Regions from separate parts of the Marinobacter liaoningensis genome, predicted to be linked through region 1. Evidence: predicted binding sites of a transcription regulator. Region 1 holds the regulator's gene; the other holds the start of a gene.
The links. Region 1 encodes sigma-54, which starts transcription at its own class of promoters, with help from an activator protein. Its sites were predicted from a motif close to ANTGGCATNNANNTTGCTNT; they were not measured.
Positions count from the first base shown of each region.

Region 2: a site for sigma-54 is predicted at 3,871-3,890, ahead of flgA (flagellar basal body P-ring formation chaperone FlgA). Genes of this name have one in related genera too.

Region 1 covers NZ_JAHXKI010000002.1:426,372-433,574, reverse strand. The annotation lists gene KZO34_RS04275 (HPr family phosphocarrier protein) at 43-312, opposite strand; gene rapZ (RNase adapter RapZ) at 320-1,204, opposite strand; gene ptsN (PTS IIA-like nitrogen regulatory protein PtsN) at 1,233-1,703, opposite strand; gene hpf (ribosome hibernation promoting factor) at 1,790-2,098, opposite strand; gene KZO34_RS04255 (RNA polymerase factor sigma-54) at 2,211-3,743, opposite strand; gene lptB (LPS export ABC transporter ATP-binding protein) at 3,898-4,623, opposite strand; gene lptA (lipopolysaccharide transport periplasmic protein LptA) at 4,601-5,158, opposite strand; gene lptC (LPS export ABC transporter periplasmic protein LptC) at 5,142-5,792, opposite strand; gene KZO34_RS04235 (KdsC family phosphatase) at 5,789-6,358, opposite strand; gene KZO34_RS04230 (KpsF/GutQ family sugar-phosphate isomerase) at 6,358-7,203, opposite strand, start outside.
Region 2 covers NZ_JAHXKI010000004.1:227,641-234,843, reverse strand. The annotation lists gene KZO34_RS17045 (LysR family transcriptional regulator) at 1-207, opposite strand, end outside; gene KZO34_RS17040 (flavin reductase family protein) at 230-847, opposite strand; gene KZO34_RS17035 (MFS transporter) at 865-2,043, opposite strand; gene KZO34_RS17030 (CheR family methyltransferase) at 2,048-2,875, opposite strand; gene KZO34_RS17025 (chemotaxis protein CheV) at 2,913-3,842, opposite strand; gene flgA (flagellar basal body P-ring formation chaperone FlgA) at 4,029-4,727, shown strand; gene flgM (flagellar biosynthesis anti-sigma factor FlgM) at 4,923-5,249, shown strand; gene KZO34_RS17010 (flagella synthesis protein FlgN) at 5,257-5,727, shown strand; gene KZO34_RS17005 (pilus assembly protein PilB) at 5,777-6,517, opposite strand; gene KZO34_RS17000 (peptidylprolyl isomerase) at 6,733-7,203, shown strand, end outside.

The DNA of each region.
Region 1 (7,203 bases):
AATTCCACAGAACGCGGAGGTGCACCGCTTGGTGCCGAATAATTACTCGCCTTCGCCGAAATAGTCATTGATTAACGCCGTCAGGGCGTCAATGGCCGCTTCCTCGTCGGGGCCATCGGCAATGAGTTCTACATCGGTGCCCTGGCTTGCGGCAAGCATCATAACCTGCATGATGTTTTTCGCATCGACATCCCGGCCCTTGCCACTGATCCGTACGCTGCTGTCGAATTCCGACGCCGTTGCGACCAGCTTTGCAGTCGCACGGGCGTGCAGTCCCAGCTTGTTAATAATGGTGATGGGGTGACGAATCATGGCGCGCTCAGATCTCTCCCCGGGCCTGCAGGTGCGGCAATTCCGTGTGGCGAACCTGAACGTTGCTGTAGTTGTTCCGGAAATGCTTGCGCAATTGCTCGCTCACATACACCGAGCGATGCTGACCACCGGTGCAGCCAATGGAGATGGTCATGTAACTGCGATTGCTGTCGGCGAAAGAGGGCAGCCAGGTTTCCAGGAAGCCGGTCAGGTCACTGATCATTTTGCCAGTGGCTGGTTCCTTTTCCAGGAAGTCGATCACCGGTTGATCGGTTCCAACAAATTTGCGCAGACTGTTATCCCAGTAGGGGTTGGGTAGGCAGCGAACGTCAAAGACATAATCGGAATCCAGAGGAACGCCGTGCTTGAACCCGAATGACTGGAACAGCAGGGCCAGCTCCTGGTCCTTACGGCCAACAACACGCTGTTTCACCATGTCCCTGAGCTCGTACATCGACATGCCGGTGGTGTTTACGTAGAGGTCAGACAGCTTGGACAGTGGTTCAAGCAGCCTTTTCTCGCTACTGATCGCCTCCCGGAGTGAAGTCCGGTCATCACTCAGGGGGTGTTTGCGCCGCGTCGCATGAAAGCGCTGGAGAAGAGATTGCTCGTCGGCATCCAGGAAGATGATTTCGACGGTAACGCCGGTCTCCTGAAGTTGGCGGTAAATCACTTCGAAGTTGGCCAGCTCCCCGGACAGGTTACGGGCATCGATACTGACCGCCATTTTGTGAAGGCGCCCCGGCGACTCCTGAGTGGCAGCTTCGCGGGTCAGGGGAAACAACAGTCCAATGGGCAGATTATCGATGCAATAGTAGCCGAGATCCTCCAGTACATGGAGTGCCGTACTCTTGCCGGAACCGGATCTGCCGCTGACGATGATCAGTTTCATGGGCACTCTGTCTCCACTCTCTTGGGTGTCACTCAGTTGCAGCGGTCATGCGTTCATAAAGCGTGGTGGCATCATCGCACTGGCGAAGTCCATCGCAGAAAACCCGTTCGTTGAACTTTTCCGCCAGCTGGCTGAGCAGTTCCAGGTGCTCACTGGTGGCCTCTTTGGGAACAACGAGGGCAAATACGAGGTCGACGGGCTGGTTATCAATGGCGTCGAACTCGATGCTCTCTTCGAGCGTCATCAGAACGCCCACCACATGGTCCAGTCCCTCCAGGCGGCAATGGGGTATGGCAATGCCTTGGCCGATTCCGGTGCTGCCGAGGCGCTCACGGGACACCAGATTGTTGAAGATCTGGGTCTCGCTGAGAGAATCGTCGTGCCGGTGAATCTGTTCGGCAATGAATTCCAGTACCCGTTTCTTGCTCGAGGCGGGTATCCGGCACAAAGTCAGCTCCGGCGCAAGGATGTTATCTATGGTCAGGGATGTGTCGCTCATGAATCGACTGCATTTCCGTAAAAAAAAGGCTGCGGCAGGTTATCCATGCCGCAGCGCGATGAGATGACATGCATGAAAACGGTCGGTTAACGAGCGCCGTTTCCGTGCATCCGGTCTACATTCTTTTCCTTGTGCTTGAGGATCTGGCGGTCCAGCTTATCAATCAGCCCGTCAATCGCTGCGTACATGTCCTCGTTTTCTGCCTTTGCGTGAATATCACCACCAACCACGTGCAACGTTGCTTCCGCCATCTGACGCACCTTTTCCACCTGCAGGGTAACCTGGCAGTTACTGATATGGTCAAAGTGACGCTCGAGTTTCTCGAATTTTTCTGAGACGTAATCCTTGAGTGCGGGAGTCAGTTCTACGTGATGGCCTGAAATGTTGAGTTGCATAGGCGTCTCCTGTTGTCATCATGCCGGTCCCAACGGGGCCGGGCCTGAGGGCTGGCGCACACTGCGCCGGCAAAGTTTGGCTCGGGGGAGCGCTGTTTTCGACAGTGCGCCCCTAAACCAGTCTTTTTCTCTCGTTAGAGGGTGGAATATGCATCGCTTCCCGGTATTTGGCGACGGTCCGACGGGCCACCTTGATACCCTGTTCCCCTAGCATGGTCGCAATTTTGCTGTCGCTCAACGGCTTTTTCGGTGTCTCGGCCGCTATCAGTTTCTTGATCATTGCACGGATGGCTGTTGATGAACATTCGCCGCCTTCATCGGTACTGACGTGGCTCGAGAAAAAGTACTTCAGCTCGAAAATACCCCGCGGTGTGTGCATATACTTCTGCGTGGTGACCCGGGAAATTGTCGACTCGTGCATTTCTACCGCCTGCGCTATGTCTGAGAGGATCAGTGGCTTCATGGCCTCTTCGCCGTGATCCAGAAAACCCTGTTGGTGCTCGACAATGCGTGTCGCCACTTTCAGCAAGGTTTCATTGCGGCTCTGCAGGCTCTTGATAAACCATTTGGCTTCCTGCAGCTGATCCCTCAGGTAGGTGTTATCAGCACTGCTGTCTGCCCGTCTTATAAGAGAAGCATAGCTCGCATTGACGCGGATGCGTGGTGCAATCTCAGGATTTAGTTCAACCCGCCATCTGCCGTTGTGTTTGCGGACGATGACATCGGGAATGACGTAATCCGGTTCGGCGCGGTCAATCACATCGCCCGGGCGCGGATTCAGCCCGGTAATCAGGGCCAGAACATCACGCAGCTGATCTTCCTTGAGTCGGCTTCGGCGCAATAACTGGGCGTAGTCCCGGTTGCCCAGCAGGTTAATGTAGTGAGTGATCACAAGGCGTGCCTGGGCAAGCCAGGGCGTTTCGGGCGGTAACTGGTTCAGCTGGATGAGCAGGCATTCCTGCAGGTCCCGGGCAAAGACACCGGGCGGGTCAAAATGCTGCAGGCGATGAAGGACTGCCTCCACTTCATCCAGTTCCAGTGGGTCTTCCTCGGTTTCATCCAGCAGTCCTGCGTGGATGTCGTCCAGTGGGCTGGTCAGGTAGCCTCGCTCGTTCACTGCATCCATCAGGGCATGGGCAATGGCCTGATCCCGTTCGCTCAGCGGCGTCAGGTTCAATTGCCATTCAAGGTGATCCTGCAGGGTTTCACTCGGGGAGTTGCGGGTTTCGAAGTCGTGATCGTTCTCGTCTTCGTTTCGGGCGGCCGGGGCAGGGGCTGACTGATAGATGTCGTCCCAGGCGGTGTCGACGGGAAGATCGTCGGGGATGTTATCGGGAATCTCGTTTTCCGAGGCCCAGTCTGGTCCGTTTTCCGATTCATCCCAGTCGGTATTGGCGTCAGTACCGGAATCGGCCGTCGTTTCCGCTGCGGACTCCTCCTGACCGCGCTCGTCGTCACTCGACGCCGCTTCGGCCTGATCGTCGTCTTCCGAGGTTTCCAGCATCGGGTTGGACTCCAGAGCCTGCTGGATTTCCTGTTGAAGATCGAGGGTGGATAGCTGTAGTAGCCGGATCGCCTGTTGCAGCTGGGGCGTCATGGTCAGGCTCTGACCCAGCTTTAACTGTAAGGAGGCTTTCATAACCATGGTTCAGGATCCGTCACTCATCAGGCGCTGTAATACCCTAAGTTCAATAAAAAATTGTTGTATGCCGGTTACTTGCCGTTACCAAAAAATGCCCTAGCAAGTTCTTTGCCGAGTTTACTTGCTCGGGTTCATCAACACAATCGGGCAGCGGTTATCACAGTCGGAATTCGTTACCGAGGTAGACCTCTTTTACTTGCTGGTTCGCAAGAATGGTTTCCGAATTGCCAGAGGCAATGATGTGGCCGCCCGATACAATGTACGCCGTCTCACAGATGTCCAGCGTTTCCCGGACATTGTGGTCCGTAATCAGTACCCCGATGCCCTTGTCCCGCAGGTGACGGATAATGTGCTTGATATCGCTCACCGAAATCGGGTCAACGCCGGCAAAGGGTTCGTCCAGCAGGATAAAAGCGGGTTCCATGGCCAGTGCCCGGGCTATTTCCACGCGCCGGCGCTCACCGCCTGACAGCGCCATGCCTACACTGTCGCGGATGTGGGTAATGTGGAATTCTTCCAGCAGCTCTTCCAGGCGACTTTCCCGGTCAGCCCGACTCATACCCTTACGGGTTTCGAGGATCGCCATAAGGTTGTCCCGGACTGTCAGCTTCCGGAACACAGAAGCCTCCTGAGGCAGATAGCCAATTCCTTTCCGGGCCCGGCCATGCATGGGCAGCGGTGTAACGTCCTGGCTGTCGATCATGATGCGGCCGCGGTCAGCGGGAACCAGTCCGACGATCATGTAGAAGCAGGTGGTCTTGCCGGCGCCATTGGGGCCCAGAAGTCCGACGATCTCGCCACTGCGGATCTCCAGCGAGACATCGAGCACCACTTTCTTGTGTTTGTAGCTTTTTGCCAGGTTACTGGCTCTCAGAACTGCCATCGGATCCCTGTATGCCCCCGGTACTGCGTGGCTGAATGACCATTTCGACACGGCCGCTGCCGGTTTCGGTTTTCGTGCCGCCTTCGGCAGTCACGACCCGACGGACGGTATCATAATGAATGACGTCGCCGCGGAACAGGTTGCCATTCTGCTCAATGATCGCTTCCCGTTCAAAAGTCAGTCGGTTTTCGTCGGCAGACCAGGTGATATTCAGCGCCCGTGCATCGGTTTCGCCCTCGCCGTTGCGGGTGGGTTGCTGGTAGCGGGCCGGTTTGCCAGACGCCTCAATCCGGCTCAGGCCTTCAGCATTGCGATAGAGTACTACCCGTTCTGCCGTCAGCCGGGTTCTGCCCTGAACCAGTTCAACGTCACCGTTGTAGGTGGCGATGCCCTGGGCGTCGTCCAGTCGAGCGTTGTCGGCGCTTACCGTGATCGGCAGGTCCGAATCCAGATTGAACGCGGACGCGGGCCCGGTGAAAGACAGGGCCAGGGTGATCGCCAACAGCGTCCATAATCGGTTATTTGCCAGTTTCATAGCGTCCTTCCACCTGGGATTTAAGTTCGAGAATGCGTTCGTCGATCCAGGCCCTCATGCCTTTTGCCCGGGTTACGCCAATCCTGTCGGTAATGGTGACGGGGGCATCGGTGTAGACGGTGCCGAGATCATTGTCCAGCGTCAGGCTCGTGGTGGTCAGGGTAGCCTCCCGTTCGTCGATGGTTCTGACCACCCGTACATGATCGGTCAGATAGAGTATCCCTTCATTCTGCAGCAGGCTGCCATTCTCTGCTTCGACAATCCATGGGGTGGTCTCCGGCTGACCGAAGAGTTTGGCCCGGGGTGCCTTCATCGTAGCGACGTTGCCTTCTTCGAACTGTTCGATCCGCGGGCTGGTAAACTGGATCTTCAGGTTGCCATCCTCGTCATAGGAGGTGTAGCTGCCGTTTATAACGAAGCCATCCGGCTCTGTCTTGCCCCGGAGTTCCGCCGCTTCATCCTGAACCATGGGCGGCTCGTCACTGCGCCACATCAGGAACACCGTGGCTGCGATGGTGCCGCCAAGAGCCAGAGTGCGCAACCATGGCCGATCGTCGAGCGTAAGCATCGAAAGCAGGCTGCTTTTCGCTTCGTCTTCGGTGTTATCGTTTTCGCCGGGTGAGGCGGCACTCATGCGTCGGGCTCCAGGTATTTCGACAGGGCATTATCGAGCCTGTCCTGTGCGGTCAGCAACAGATCGCACGCCTCCCGGACGGCCCCGTTGCCGCCCGCGGCCTGCGTGCAGTAATCGGCGTGTTCGCGCACAAGCCAGTACCCGTTGGGAACTGTTATGCCCAGGCCGGCATAGCGGATGGCAGGCAGGTCGGGCAGGTCGTCGCCCATGTAGGCAATGGCTTCGGGGGAGAGGTTCATCGTGCTGACCAGTTCCTGAAGCGCTACCCGCTTATCTTCCCGGCCCTGCATCAGCTGCGGAATGCCCAGATCCCGCATGCGCTTTTCGGTCAGTGGCGACTGGCGGCCGGTGATTACCGCCACCGTGATACCGGCCGCCATCAACTGTTTCAGGCCCAGTCCGTCGAGGATGTTGAAGGCCTTCAGTTCATCGCCGCGGGCACTGAAATAGAGTTTTCCGTCACTCATGATGCCGTCGACGTCAAGCGCAATCAGGCGAATGCGGGCGGCCTTTGTCAGGAGCGTCTCGGACCAGGCGTCCTGTAATGGGCTGGTATGGGCGGCCATCAGATAACTCCCGCCCGGAGCAGGTCGTGCATGTTGATAGCGCCGACCAGTTCACCCTGTTCGCTGGTGACGGGCAGGGCATTGATTTTCATCTCTTCCATAATATTCAATGCTTCTGCCGCCAGGTGGTCGGCCTGGATGGTCTTGCCGTTGTGGGTCATCACCTGTTCGATCGGGGTGGTGTGCACATCGACGTTCTTATCGAGGGTGCGGCGCAGGTCCCCGTCGGTGAACACACCGGTCAGCTTGCCATTTGCGTCCACCACGGTTGTCATACCCAGGCCCTTTTGCGAAATCTCCAGCAGGGCTCCGCTCAGAGTGGTGCCCTCTGGAACTTTCGGGATCCGGTGGCCGGTGTGCATGATGTCGGAGACGCGGAGCAGCAGGCGTCGTCCAAGACTGCCGCCCGGGTGAGAAAGCGCAAAATCCTCGGAGCTGAATCCGCGGGCATCCAGCAGGGCAACCGCAAGGGCATCGCCCATCACCAGTGTCGCGGTGGTGCTGGAGGTCGGGGCCAGCCCCAGGGGGCAGGCCTCGGTCTCGACGCTGACATCCAGATTGGCCACGGCTTCCCGGGCAAGTGTGGAATCCGCATTGCCGGTCATGCTGATCAGTGGTGCGCCCATGCGTTTGATCAGGGGCAGAATGGTAACCACCTCGCTGGTGTTGCCGCTGTTCGATATGGCGATCACCACGTCCTGGCTGGTGATCATGCCCAGATCCCCATGGCTGGCCTCGCCGGGATGGACAAAAAATGAGGGGGTGCCAGTGCTTGCCAGGGTTGCAGCGATCTTGTTGCCGATGTGGCCGGATTTGCCCATGCCGGTGACGACCACGCGCCCCTT
Region 2 (7,203 bases), on a different contig from region 1:
ACTCAGAACCGTCCGCCCCAGATCCGTCAGGATCAGTTTGCGCCTTTCCCGCTGAAAAAGAAGGCCTCCGAGGGAAGATTCAAACGTTGCCAATTGCCCACTCAGAGTCTGCGGCGCGAGTTCCAATACCTCACTGGCTCTGGCAATGGAACCCTCCCGGCTGATCATCCAGAAATAATAAAGATGTCTGAGATTGAGTTGGTCCACGGAAGCCACCGTCTCTGTGTTTTCAGGAAGGGCGAGGCACTTTCACTATATCACCGAAGGTCACGTACTCACTGCCACCCAGCCGGCCGATGGGATCGATCGCGGAGCCATCAATCCGAAGGCGATTCTGATCGTCGTAACTAACCGCCTGATCCGCAACGTAGGCGCCCTTCACAAGCCCAAAGACCAGACTCTGTGGTGCCGCGCCAATCTCTTTGATCTCATATAACTCACAGGCCAGGGCGACGTGACAATCTTTCAGGCGCGGCAACCGGGAACCCTCGAATGGAACCAGTTCCAGGCCGAGCCTCGCCAGCTCAGATTCGCCGTGCGGGAGGGTTCGCGACGTTTCCGTCATCGCAGCAGCCAGTTCGCGGTGCGCAATATGGACTACAAAGTCCCCACGCTCCTCAATGTTGACCCGGGTGTCCTTGAACGCATTGTCGGTCGGCTTTCGACCCACTGAGAACATCAACAAGGGCGGGTTGCTGGTTATCGGTGTAAAAAACGAAAACGGCGCCAGGTTGTAGTCACCATCCGGATTCTCGCTCAGAACCCAGGCTACTGGCCTGGGAATGACCGTTTGTGTCAGCGCATGATAGACATCCGCGGGGTTCATTTCGTCAAAGTCGATAAACATCAGTCCCTCCTGAAAGCTTAGTGTGCGGACGAAGGTGATCGGATAAGCCAGGCAGCCATCAGGATTCCGTGAAGTACCAGGAAAGGTACGGCAATGAGGACCAGGCCTCCCCACCCCATCCAGCTCAACACGGCGCCCGCGGAAAGAGCGGCTGTGGCCTGAGAGCCAAAAACCATCATATCGTTGAGACCCTGGATCCGGAACCGTTCCGCATCGTGATAGCCCTCTGGAAGGAGGCAGGTGCCACCAACGAACAGGAAATTCCAGCCCACGCCCAACAGAAGCAACGCGCCGAGATAGTGATGAAAGCTGATTCCGCTGGCAGCAAGAAGGATGCATCCCAGGTAGGCAATCAACCCGGCCGCCATCAGCAGAGGAATACCCACCACCCTTGTCAGCCAGCCGCTGATCAAGGATGGAAGATACATGGCCATGATATGCAACTGGATAACCCGTTTGGCGTCATCCAGGTCGTGGCCGGCCACTTCGGTCATACTTAACGGCGTTGCCGTCATGATGAAACTCATGACCGCATACCCTACCGCGGCGGCACTGATCGCTGCCCATACCAGAGGATTGCGGAGAATTTCCAACAGTGGACGACCGCCCCCGGAATGGGCCTCCCTGACAAGCTCACCCCTCGCCTTGTAACCCAGCCCAAGAATGACGAAGGCGGCGGCCTGAACGAACGCCAGCCCAACCCAGCTGGTCAGGAATGGAAAGGCTTCACGGGAACCGCTACCAATGGCAGCCACCTCCGGCCCAAGCCACGCTGCCACTAACCCACCCAGAAGAACCCGGGCCGCCGCTGAACCCGCCATATTGACAGGGACCGACTCCATGGCGGCAAACCGGTATTGGTGGACGACAGCGAGCCCCGTGCCGCCGACCACCGAGGCTATGCAAAGCAGCATGAAGCTCCCCTGCCAACTGGACAGAGCGCCAAGAACGGCCGCGAGCACACCCATGAAAGCCCCAAGCAGCATTACCCGCTTGCGCCCTGCTCTTTCCATCAGCCAGGTCGCGGGTTTTATCGCCAGGACGGTGCCGACTACGACCAATCCGACCGGAAGAGTCGCGTATTCCGGTGCGGGCGAGAGCAGGCGTCCCTGAATACTGCCGATAAAAACGATAAACGGTGCCGTGCACATGGCGAGCGCCTGCGCCGCAACGAGGACCCATACATTCAGGGGCATAGGCTTATTTTTTCCTGTAGATGATACCGGGGTGGCACTGCACCATTTCATACAGGTGGGGCAAGCCATTTAGCGATTCAGACGCGCCGAGGATCAGATAGCCACCCGGATTCAGGGCCGCGTGCATCCTCGTCAGGATGTCTTTCTTGAGGTCAGCGGAAAAATAGATCAGGACGTTCCGACACATGATGATGTCGAACTTGCCGAGCATGTATCGCTCGAGGAGATTCAACTCCTTGAACTCAACCATACTTTTCAATTGGGGCTTAATCTGCCATCCGCCATTCAAAGACGGCGTAAAAAACTGCCTCTGGCGCTCTGGCGAGAGCCCCCGGCCGATGGCGATCATCTCGTACTCTCCCCGACGCGCAACTTCCAGAACGCTCTTCGAGATGTCGGTTGCCGTGATCTTTACATCACGCAGTTTTCCGGGGCGCAGTCGACGGAATTCCTCCACGATCATCCCCACCGAGTAGGGTTCCTGGCCAGTGGAACAGGCAGCCGACCAGATTCTCAGCGGCTGGGCTGTTTTTCGCTCGGCGAACTCTGGCAGCAGTTTCTCCTGGAGGATACGGAAGGGATGGTTGTCTCTGAACCAGAGCGTTTCGTTGGTCGTCATGGCATCAATGACAACTTCACGGAGATTGGCCCTGCCCGGCCGCTTGAGCCGCTCAAGGAGTTTGCCAAGGGATTCCAGTTCGTTTTCTTCCAGGATTCGACGAAGACGGCTCTTCACGAGGTACTGCTTATTCTCGCCCAGCAAAATACCACAGGCATCCTGCAGGAATGTCTTGAAGGCTTCGTATTCCTGTGGCGTTATATCCGCTTTCATTGGATCTCTGTTCTGAGTGGTTAGGTCCGCAGTGACCTCAGGCCTGATCAATGATCTCCATGACCCGTTCGGCCAACTCATCCGGACTGAACTTTGCCATGAAATCGTCTGCACCGACCTTCTGAACCATCGCCCGGTTAAACACACCGCTCAGCGAGGTATGTAGCATGATGAACAGGTCCCGGAGTGCAGGGTCGTTCTTGCATCGGGATACCAGCGTATACCCGTCCATCTCTGGCATTTCGACATCTGAAATCACCAGTGCCAGATGGTCGCGCGCTTTTGAGCCATCTTCCGTGACCTGTTTCAGATACTCAAGTGCCTGTTTGCCATCGTTCTTGGCCACAACACTCATTCCGATCGCGGTCAGGCATCGCTCGATCTGCCGGCGGGCTACGGCGGAATCATCCACGATAAGTACCGGGAGCAGCCCAGGGGTTCGCTCTGCGCTCTTGCTCAGCAACGCGTCAGTGACATCTTCCCTCAGAGGAGAAACTTCTGCAAGAATCTTCTCTACGTCAATGATTTCAACCAGTTTATCTTCTATTTTGGTGACGGCGGTCAGATAGACATCCTTGCCCGCCCCCTTGGGCGGCGGAAGGATGTCTTCCCAGTTCATGTTCATAATCCGGTCCACGCCGGTTACCAGGAATCCCTGGGTTTTCCGGTTGTACTCGGTAATGATCACAAAGCTTGTCGACAGGCTCTCCTGTGGGATGCCGGGAAGGCCAATGGCCATACTCAGGTCGATTATCGGGATGGTTTCTCCCCGGATATGAGCCACCCCTCGCACAACCGTCCGGCTATTGGGAATGGAGGACAGCTTCGGGCACTGGAGGACCTCTTTCACCTTGAACACGTTGATGCCATAGATTTGCCGACCACGCAGACGAAAAAGCAGCAGCTCTAGACGGTTCTGCCCCACCAGTTGGGTTCGCTGGTTTACACTATCCAATACCCCTGCCATCTTCTTTCTCCCGGCTCACCGGACTACGACCGGCATGCATTTTGCTGTTGTTCTCGTACACAAGGAGACGACAAATTCTTGTCGCAACTTCTGAAACCAGCTTGTTTAACGGCTGCCCACCCCGAACCCTTAGCTATTTTCGGGCAGTTTGGACAGTTATTGACAGCATAGGACAAAGTGACACGTATGCGCATCACCATTTTCGCCCTCCTCCTGCTCCTGGCAGGCATCAGTGAGGCCGGCGCAAAAACAACGGCAGAACAGATCGAGGAGGCCGCTACCCGGTTCCTTGAGCGGTTCACGGCGCAGCAAGCTGATGAAGGCTACGAAGTAAGCTTTGACGCCGGCACTGTTGATAGTCGCCTGTCGCTGGCTAGCTGCGAGGCGCCTCTGGCCGTCGAGTTTACCGGTGATCCCTGGAAGAGCACCCACCCCTCCCTTCAGGTTGCCTGCGAGGGCAGCAGGCCCTGGCGCATGTTTGTCACTGCTTCCGTCTCCATTCATGGCCCGGCATTGACTGCATCCCGTCCCCTGGCAAGGGGGGAACGGGTCACCGCTGATATGGTCACAACACAGTCGGTGGTTGTTAACGCCAGCCGCCGCGGCGTGATGCGCAGCCCCGATGACGTGACCGGCATGGAGGTGCGCCGACCGGTCAATACTGGCTCAGTAATAACGCCCGACCTGCTTGCTGCGCCGGACGCCGTGGAGCGAGGAGACCATGTTATGATTACGGCGAGAAGTGGCGGGTTCTCGGTAACGTCCAGAGGCAAAGCCCTGGCCAATGCATCCGTCGGAGATCAGGTCCTGGTGGAAAACCTGGCCTCTGAACGTACCATCAGGGCCAATGTCGTTGCCCCGGGTCGAGTCGAGATCCCGATGTAAGGTAGTTGAAAGGCAAACCTCTGCCGAGCGGCAATTGTCTGCCGCCGGATTTACGGTAGCCACTGCCCCAAGTGAACAAGAAGTAATGAAATTCTGAAAAATTTCGTTAAAGAACGGTTGGCGACGGCCGTTACATAGATACACACTCGAGTAAGTCATGCCCCGGCGTGACATCACAGGCAAGCAGGTAACGATATGTCAGTTGACTTCAATGGAATTGGCCCAGGCCAGGTCAACACTCAGAGAACCACGGCCGATAAATCCTCCGGTAGCCAGGACACTCAGCCAGCTACCAACGAACAGGCGAAACCCCAGTCTCAGGGAACTCGCGGTGACAACGTCAGCCTCAGTAACCAGGCGAAGAACCTGAAGCAACTGGAACAAAAGCTCGGCGATTACCCCGAGATGGATGATGACCGTATCGCTGAAATCCGTTCAGCCCTGGAGAACGGCACATACAAAATCGATGCAGAGAAACTGGCCCAAAAAATGCTTGAGATGGATGAAAGCATTTTCGGGTGATTAAACCATGGCCGCTATCGATGATCTGAAAAACCTACTCTTGCAGGATATTCAGCAACTGCAGGAACTGGCAGAACTTCTGCAGAAAGAAAAAGCCTGCCTGTCCTCTTCTGACGTACGAGCCCTTCAGGGCCTGACCTCTGACAAGAACCAGCTTCTGGAGGAGGTTCGGGGGCGCGCCCGGCAGAAGATCCATTGCTTGGTGGCAATGGGCTATAAGCCGAATGTTGGCGAACCCTCCCACTTCATACGCAGTGCCGGCCTGACTGAGCTGTATGAACTCTGGAAGCAGGCCGATGCCAGAATGCGCGAGTGTCAGTCCCTTAACCAGCATAACGGTCGGGTAGTAACGCATCTGCAGAAACGACTCTCACGCCTTACCGACATCTTCCGCGGTGCGACAGGCCAGCAGAAGCTTTACGGTCAAAAAGGTGAGCATACGACGGTCTCAAACCGCACCATTCTTGCCAGTGCGTAACACTTGACGCTGTGACTAACGTAAAACGCCCGGATTGCCGGGCGTTTTTTTATCGGGTGTAGATGGTCATCCGCGAATCCGGATCAAAGCGGATGTCATGGATACTCACATTACCCATTGACGGCCCACGACTGCCACTGACCCGGATGTTATCCATCCGTATCTCCTCGATACGCTCCGGGAATGCCAGCGTCAGCGCACCGTCTGCTTGTACCACGTGCCGGGGTTCTCCATCCCGATAGTGCACTCCCGAAATGGTCAACTTCGAATCCAGGAAATTCAGGACGGGTACAAAAATATGGGCGGTCAGCTTCAGCCCTTCCATGGCATCTGCGTGAACGGTGCCGCCACCCTCGGACGAGGAATCGACCATCTTTGAGACCTTTTCGATTCGATCCAGCAATGACGGATCACCCTGCCCAAGGATCTGGGCCAGCTCCGAGTCCGCCATCGGTGTCATGGCACTGCGGTCATATAACTCCCCTACCTCCGCGGAACTCTGTGCCGCGCTGGCGTTGCTACTGGCTGCAAAACTCACCAACGGCTGAAATGGCAGCGTGACTACGGTAACCAGTGCTGCAGCATTTCGGTAGCGCGACTGATGTTTCAGGACCCGGTGCAGTTCCCGTTCGGTAATCCAGCCCGACTGAATGAACACTTCGCCCAGTCGCTGACCGGTTTCCCGCTGTAAACGAAGGCCGTCTTCAAGTTGTTCCTCGGACAGATAACCCCGACTGATCAACAGCCGTCCAAGCCTCGACTTCTCTTCAAATCCCTGACGGATTCTCACTCGTTTCTCCTTTCCCATAGTGAAAACCGTACAACTCGGCCCGGTATGGAATGATGATGTGTCCGGCTCCCACTGAGCGTAGTCCATCCGTTCGAAACGACGCCCGGGCGATCACCGAAAAACCACTGCATTCTGCTAAGATCGTGCACCAGACGCAGCTACCATGAATTATTGCAGGAAACGCCTCTGCAACTAACCAGAAGAGAATCAATCAAATGCCAAATTCCGTAAAACCGTCCCGGACTGTGATCCCTGCCCTGATTCTGTCGTTCATTGCACTGCTACCTCTCCAGACTCACGGTGAAAGCACAGTTGAGGAAACCAGCGAACCGCTGCCAAAAGTAAAGGTTGTGACCAACAAGGGACCGTTCGTTCTGCAGTTACGTCCGGACGTTGCGCCAGAAACGGTCGATAATTTTCTCGATTACGCCCGAAACGGATTCTACGAAAACACGGTTTTTCACCGTGTTATTCCTGGCTTCATGATTCAGGGCGGTGGTTTTACTCAGGAACTGTCCCGCAAATCCACTCGCGATCCCATAGCGAACGAGGCCAGTCCAACCCTCAAAAACCTCCGTGGGACCATTTCAATGGCCCGGACGAGCGCACCTGACAGCGCCACCTCGCAGTTTTTCATCAATCTGGTCGATAATGACTTTCTTAACGCGGGCGTTCGTGGCGCCGGC